DNA from 2 places in the Shewanella sp. AS16 genome. Region 1 is predicted to be linked to the other one. Evidence: predicted binding sites of a transcription regulator. Region 1 holds the regulator's gene; the other holds the start of a gene.
What was found. Region 1 encodes MetJ, which represses methionine synthesis genes. Its sites were predicted from a motif close to TAGACGTCTAGACGTCTA; they were not measured.
Positions count from the first base shown of each region.

Region 2: metE (5-methyltetrahydropteroyltriglutamate--homocysteine S-methyltransferase) is a predicted target of MetJ. The motif match lies at 2,036-2,053, and genes of this name have one in related genera.

Region 1 covers NZ_JAKCLK010000002.1:245,654-249,449, reverse strand. The annotation lists gene LZP73_RS05935 (response regulator transcription factor) at 1-207, shown strand, start outside; gene traF (conjugal transfer protein TraF) at 754-1,566, shown strand; gene LZP73_RS05925 (sulfite exporter TauE/SafE family protein) at 1,585-2,319, opposite strand; gene metJ (met regulon transcriptional regulator MetJ) at 2,422-2,736, opposite strand; gene metB (cystathionine gamma-synthase) at 2,951-3,796, shown strand, end outside.
Region 2 covers NZ_JAKCLK010000002.1:32,386-36,181, forward strand. The annotation lists gene metE (5-methyltetrahydropteroyltriglutamate--homocysteine S-methyltransferase) at 1-1,963, opposite strand, end outside; gene LZP73_RS05025 (LysR family transcriptional regulator) at 2,126-3,034, shown strand; gene LZP73_RS05030 (HDOD domain-containing protein) at 3,113-3,796, opposite strand, start outside.

The DNA.
Region 1 (3,796 bases):
AGTCCGCCGAGCCGGCAGAGCGAACTGGATGAATGGGTCGATGAAGCGCCACTGAGCCCCAAGAGGCTGGAATGGGAGCATATTCAGCAGGTGCTCAGTGCCAATCAGGGCAATGTATCCGCCACCGCCCGCCAATTGGGAATGCACAGGCGGACCCTGCAGCGCAAGTTACTCAAGAAACCGGCGGCGGATCACCGTTGCCAATAGCCGTACAGGCAGGGAATGCACAGGCGGACCCTGCAATGTAAGTTACTCAAGAAACCGGCGGCGGATCACCGTTGCCAATAGCCGTACAGGCAGGGAACGCACAGGCGGACCCTGCAATGTAAGCTACTCAAGAAACCGGCGGCGGATCACCGCAGCCAATAGCCGTACAGTCAAGGAATGCACAGGCGGACCCTGCAGCGCAAGTTACTCAAGAAACCGGCGGCGGATCACCGTTGCCAATAGCCGTACAGGCAGGGAATGCACAGGCGGACCCTGCAATGTAAGTTACTCAATAAACCGGCGGCGGATCACCGCAGCCAATAGCCGTGCGGAGCATCCCAGCTTTCCCGCTCGAACAGGGCGCGGGTCAGAGTGCCAAATTGTCCATTTAACATCTTACATATCCTCATATTTACCTGCTTGGGGCAGCTTGGCCACATTCGCCTTGCAAGCGCAGGGCGGTAAATGTGTTGCTCCGGAAAAAATCTACGGCGCCGCCCTGGCCTTGAGCTATCTTTAAACGATAAAAGCAAGAGGATGAATGAGATGAAATTGAAGTGGTTGGCACTGGCATGCTCAGTTATCTACTGCGCGGCATCTTATGGCGCTCAGGGCGATTATGAGGCCCGCAGCAACGCCATGGCGACCTCTGACCGCTTCATCCATCTGCATCGCCTGGATCCCGGCAATTCGCCGGCGGAGACCGACTTGCTGTCCCGGGGGCAGATGACTGCAGGCTCAGTGGCGGATCTCGGCTTAGCGCTGAGTTTTCCGCTGTCGATAGTCAACATGCCTGTCATGCTTGGGCTCTCCCCCGGGTTGCAATACCTGGACAGTCATTACTATGCCATGGCTGGCAACAACCTTGAGGCCGGTGAGTTAGATAATGACAGTTACCGCAACGAAGATCTCGGGTTCAATCTGGATGTCGGGGTTGCCATGGAATTAACCGAGGGACTGACTCTGGGCGTCTCGGGCCGCAATCTGTTCAGGCGTGAGCTGGAGAGGGTCGACCCCCTGGGGCGGGTACAGACCTACAGGGTCGCCCCCAGCGTCACTGCGGGTATCGCCTACGATTGGTCCATGCTGACCCTGAGCTCAGACATAGAGCTGACCCGTCACTATGAGTTTGCCGACATCGACGGTAGCCAGTATTGGCGCATGGGCGGTGAACTCAGGGCGACCGATTGGTTGTCATTGCGCCTCGGGTATAGGCAAGATCTTGAGGCTAAGACGGCCGGGCGTTATTCCATAGGCACTGGGGTTAGCCTTGGACGCGTGTTCAATCTGGACCTGGTTGGCATGTACGGCACGGATGATGCGATGGGCGCTGTGTTGCAAACTTCCTATCATTTCTGATGCCGGGTTCGCTCCCCTTCATTGGGCCAAGAGGCTCAGGCTCGACTTCACAGTCAATACCAATGCACTCACACCACACAAGATCAGGGTTACCGCCCTGGTCTTGTCTTTGTTGACCAGGCCAATCAGGCGTCCCGCCACCAGATAGCCGGCGAGCACGGATGGCAGCAAGAGCAAGGACAACCACAGATGCTTGGCTTGCAGCAGCCCGGTCAGCGCCAGTATGGCCAGGGCGATCAGCGAGCTGAAGATGAAGAAGGCCGACAGGGCGGCGCGAAACTGCCTCGCATCTTTGCCCGACAAGAGTATGGCCATGGGCGGTCCACCTATGGCGGCAATATTGCCGAAGATACCCGAGACGACCCCGGCACAGAAGAGGCTGATCCTGTTGATCGGCAGGCTGAATCTGAACAGGCTTAACAGCACCGCGATGGCCACTATGAAAGCGATCGCCAGGCCGAGCAGGGGTTGCGGCGCGAACAGCAGCAGACTGGCGCCGAGCAGGCCGCCGGGGATGCGCCCGAGCAGGGCATATTGCAGGCCGCCGAACTCCAGATGTCCTCTGTCTCTGAACAGGGATAGCAGGGAAATGGCGAAGCCCATCATGATCACGGGCGCCGGCACCAGCTGGGGATCCACTATGTACAACAGCGGGCTGGCGACCACAGCCAGGCCGAAACCTATCAGGCTCTGGGTCAGGGCGCCGAAGAAGATGATAAGTGACGCCAGCGCCAGGGTGTGGACTTCTATCATGAAGGGCTCATGGACAAGCTAAGATTCCGATGACACAAAGGGATCGCAATCCGATCCCTTTGTGTTTATTACTTTGTATTTTCGACCCGGGTAAGCAAATGCTTACTCCATGTCTTCCCACTCTATGCCCATCTCGTCCATCAGACGCTTGGCTTCGGCCGGGATGCTGTCCGGTGCGTCTTTGGACAAGTCTGCATCATCTGGCAAGGGTTGACCCGTGTAGGCGTGCAAGAAGGCCTCGCACAGCAGCTCGCTGTTGGTCGCATGACGCAGGTTGTTGACCTGGCGACGGGTGCGTTCGTCGGTCAGTACCTTCAGTACTTTCAGAGGAATGGAGACAGTGATCTTCTTGACCTGTTCATTCTTCTTCCCATGTTCAGCATAAGGGCTGATGTATTCACCATTCCATTCAGTCATGCACTCACCTGTAAAATCTTTAAATTCGGGGCAGATTTTAACCCCTTACGAAGCACAGTCAAATTATTGCTGCGAATTCACCATGATTAGGAATGGATTTCTTTATGTTTAGACGTCCAAACGGCCAAACTCTTATTGACGCTACTGTCCGGCTTAGGTACATTTAGACGTCCAGACATCTTTATGGTGTGATTCCAGCCTTCAGGAGCCGAACATGACTGAGCGTCGATTAGCCACAGTGGCAGTGCGTCAGGGGATAGAGAGCGATACTCAGCATGGTGCCGTGGTGCCGCCCATCTATCTGTCGACCAACTATGCCTTCGACGGTCACACCAACCCCAGAGAGTTCGATTACAGCCGCTCGGGTAACCCGACCCGCTGTATCCTGGGTGAAGCCCTGGCCAAGCTGGAGCATGGCAGTACCGGCATAGTGACCTGCACCGGCATGGCGGCCATCACCCTGGTGACCAGCCTGCTCGGCCCTGATGATCTCCTGGTGGTGCCCCACGACTGCTATGGCGGCAGCTACCGCCTGTTCACCAACCTGGCGAACAAGGGAGCGTTCAAATTGATCGTGGTCGATCAGGGGGATGAAGCCGCATTGGCCCAGGCCATAGCACAGAAACCTAAGCTGGTCTGGCTGGAGACCCCATCGAATCCGCTGCTGCGGGTGGTGGATATCGCCAGCATAGCCAGTGCCAGCCATGAGGTCGGCGCCCTGGTGCTGGTGGACAACACCTTCCTGTCACCCGTGTTGCAGCAGCCGCTGTTGCTCGGCGCCGACCTGGTGCTCCATTCCACCACCAAGTATATCAATGGTCACAGCGACGTGGTCGGCGGCGCCGTGGTGGCCAAAGACCCTGAAATCGGCGAGCGCCTGCACTGGTGGTCCAACACCCTGGGGTTGACGGGTTCGGCCTTCGACAGCTACCTGACCCTGAGGGGGCTGCGCACCCTGGCGGTGCGTATCCGTGAACATCAGAACAATGCCCAGCGCATCGTCGAGCTGCTGCAGGCCAGCGAGCAGGTGAGCCGGGTTTACTACCCGGGGATCGCCAGT
Region 2 (3,796 bases), 210 kb from region 1:
TGGCGCCTATGGTATCGTTGAACTCGCTGTAACACATGTGAGTGTGGATCTGCGTTTCATCCGTTACCCCGGCGGCGCTCAGCTTGAAGGCATTGACGGCCCAATCCAGATAATGCTGCCACTGGCTCTGTTTCAACGGCAAGCCTTCGCGAAAGGCGGGCTCATCTATCTGTATTATGCCTATGCCGGCCTCCTGCAGATCTTGCACCTCATCACGGATAGCCAGCGCCAGTTGGGTCGCTATGGCATCGCGGCTGATGTCTTCGCGGGCAAAAGCCCAATGCAATATGGTCACAGGGCCTGTGAGCATGCCCTTGACCGGCTTATCCGTCAGGCTCTGGGCGAATACCGCCCAGTCGACAGTCATGGCCTTGGGACGACTCACATCACCATAGATGAGTGGCGGCTTGACGCAGCGGGAGCCATAACTCTGTACCCAGCCATGCTTGGTGAAACCCACGCCTTCGAGCTGCTCACCGAAATATTCCACCATGTCGTTGCGTTCGGCTTCGCCATGCACCAGCACATCTATGCCCAGTTTCAGCTGACGCGCTATGGTGTCACGGGTCACTTGCTGTAATTGCTCAGTATAGGCGGCATCTGTCAACTCCTGCTTGCGCCAACGGCTGCGCAGTCCGCGGATCGCCGGGGTCTGGGGGAAAGAGCCGATAGTCGTAGTCGGCAGCAGCGGCAGACGATACTTCTGCTGTTGCTTCTGCTGACGCACGCCGAAGTCGCTGTCGCGCTCATAATCTGCCGTCGTTAGGGCGGCGACCCTGGCCTGCACCTCGTGATCTGCGGCGCTGGCCTTGGCGGCGCGGCGCGCGGCACAGGTTTCGATGATGGTCCGGGCAGAGGCCGATGCCGGGTGTTGCAGCAACTCGCGCAACTGTCCCAGCTCACCGAGCTTCTGTCTGGCGAACGCCAGTTGCTGTTTCAACTCAGGGGCCAGTTGCGTCTCCACCTCGAGATCCACTGGGCTATGCAGCAGGGAGCAGGACGTGCCGAGCCACAGACGCTCGCCCAGACTCGCCGTCAGCGGGCTCAGCTTTTCCGCCAACAGATCCAACTCGGCCGCCCAGACGTTGCGACCATTGATCACCCCCAGAGACAGCACCTGCTCCGGCGCCAAGGCGTCGACGAAAACCGCCAGCTGTTCGGGCGCGGTCACCAGATCCAGATGCAAGCCGGCAACAGGCAAGGCAGATACCAGAGGCTGATGATGGGCTATGCTGCCATAGTAACTGGCCAGCAGGAGTTTCACCTTGGCCGCCTTGAGCAGCTCATAGGCAGGAGAAAATGCCGCCTGCCATTCGTTATCCAATTCCAGCGCCAACACAGGCTCATCCAGCTGCACCCACTCGACCCCCTGCAAGGCGAAACGCTGCAAGATTTCAGCATAGGCGCCCACCAGCCTGGGCAATAGGCTCAGCTTGTCGAAGTCCTGCCCCACTGTCTTGGATAGATAGAGGAAAGACACGGGTCCGAGCAATACGGGTTTAGCCTGGTGCCCCAGAGCCTGGACTTCGGCAACTTCATCGAACAGCTGTTCGTAGGCGACATTGAAGTCTTGCTCGGCACTCAACTCGGGCACCAGATAGTGATAGTTGGTGTTGAAATACTTGGTCATCTCGGAAGCGGCGGCATCCTTACCGCTCGGTGCCCGGCCGCGGGCAACCCTGAACAAGGTATCCAGATCGATTGCACCTTCGCCTCTATGGCGTTCGGGGATAGCATTCAAAGTGGCGCTCAGGGTCAAGACCTGATCGTAGAAGGCGAAATCTCCCACAGGTAACTGGGTTATGCCGGCATCGGCCTGCCACTGCCAATGGGTATGGCGCAGCTCACTGGCGACCGCCTTCAGCTCCGCCTGGGTGATTTCACCACGCCAATATTTTTCCAGGGCGAATTTCAGTTCGCGGCGACGGCCGATACGGGGGAAGCCAAGACTATTCAATTGCATACAAGTTACCTCTTGATGATGAGAGCGGTTAACCGCTGCGACGCCGTTAAGGATAAAACCCATCCGGGCATCTGGACGTCTAGAAGTTTACTGTGTTAGTCTCAGGACAGGCAATCGAATTGATTTCAAGGGAAACATGAACGAGATTCATGTGGGGGTATGATGATAGAGCTAAGACACCTACGCACTCTGATGGCACTCAAAGAAAGTGGCAGCCTGGCCGCCGCCGCGAAGAAACGCTTCGTGACCCAGTCGGCACTGTCCCATCAGATAAAGGAACTGGAAACCCGGATAAACTCGCCTATCTTCGTGCGCAAGAGCAAGCCGCTCTCCTTCACCCTCGAAGGCTCCAGGCTGTTGCATCTGGCGGAAGAAATTCTCCCCCTGGTGTTGGAGACGGAAACGGATCTCAAGAAGGGGCTGGATGCCGATGCCAACCGCTTGCGGGTCGGCATCGAATGTCATAGCTGCTTTCGCTGGTTGATGCCTGTGATGGAGCAATTCCGTGAAGCCTACCCCCAAGCCGAATTGGACCTGTCCAGTCGCCACCTGTTCGACTCCCTCAACGCGTTGGACATGGGGGAGTTGGACATAGTGCTGACCTCGGATCCTGTGCCCGGCCATGCCTTGGCCTATCAACATTTATTCGATTTCGAAGTTAAACTCCTGGTTGCCAAAGATCACCCGCTGGCAAAGGAAACTCATGTGGTGCCGCAGCAGCTGGCGAGGTTGCCGCTCATCAGCTATCCGGTACCTCTGGCCCGATTGGATATTTATCGGCACTTTCTCGAACCCGCAGGGGTCGAGGCCGGCGAACAGAAGAGCTGCGATCTGACCATGATGTTGCTGCAGCGTGTCGCCTGTAAGGATGGGGTGGCGGCCTTGCCCAACTGGTCCATCAATGAAGCCCATGGCTTGAGCCTGACGTCGGTCAAGCTGGGGCAGGAAGGCCTGAAACGGCCACTGTTCGGCGCCTATCGCCGCAACAGCAGCAATGCCAGGCTGATACAGCGCTGGCTGGAGTTGGTCGCAGGCGAAGGGCTGCAACATCAGCTCAAGCAGCCGAACTAACGCCCCTGGCTGAAAATGGCATAAGACATAAACAAAAACGCCTGCAAGTTGCAGGCGTTTTGGTTGTCAGGCATAGGATCATGACAAGGCGCTTAACAGCAAGCCCTGTTTGGCCAACACCTTCCTGAGTACCAGCCCTGGCGAGTTAACCTCATGGGTCTGCCTCAGGTTATGGGCAATCATAAATTCCTGCCGCAGATCTTTATCGAGATCCAACCCTTCCAAGGCATCCAGGGTGAGGCTCTTCTGATTATTATCTATCAAAGACTTAATCAGACTGATTGGCAGCGACTGTTCAGACTCGGCATTGAGATAGGCGAAGGCCGTCAGGCTGACTATTTGTCCGAAGACACTGAACAACGCCAGGGTATGCACTTCGTCGGCATCGACGCCGGCAATCTTCAGCTCTACCAGGCTGTCGACGGCACTGGTCGCGATATTCTCGGTCAGATCCCAGTAACCCGACACCAGTTTCTTGTAGGGTTGAGGCAACTCATCCAAACGTTCCTTCAGATAAAAGGTGAAGGCATAACGATAGACATTGACCTGACCCAGGCGGATCAAGGCATCCTTTAGGGTCCGGGACTTAGCCAACAGCGAACCGGCATTGACCGCCGTGTTACTGCGCCACAGCAAATGCGCCGCCAGGGCAGGATCGCTCCCGACTATGTCGACTATGTTGCGTATGTCACCTTCGGCTATGATGGCCTTCTTCAGCGGCATCAAGATGTCGCGGCGGCCCAACACTTGCTCTTCGTTGGC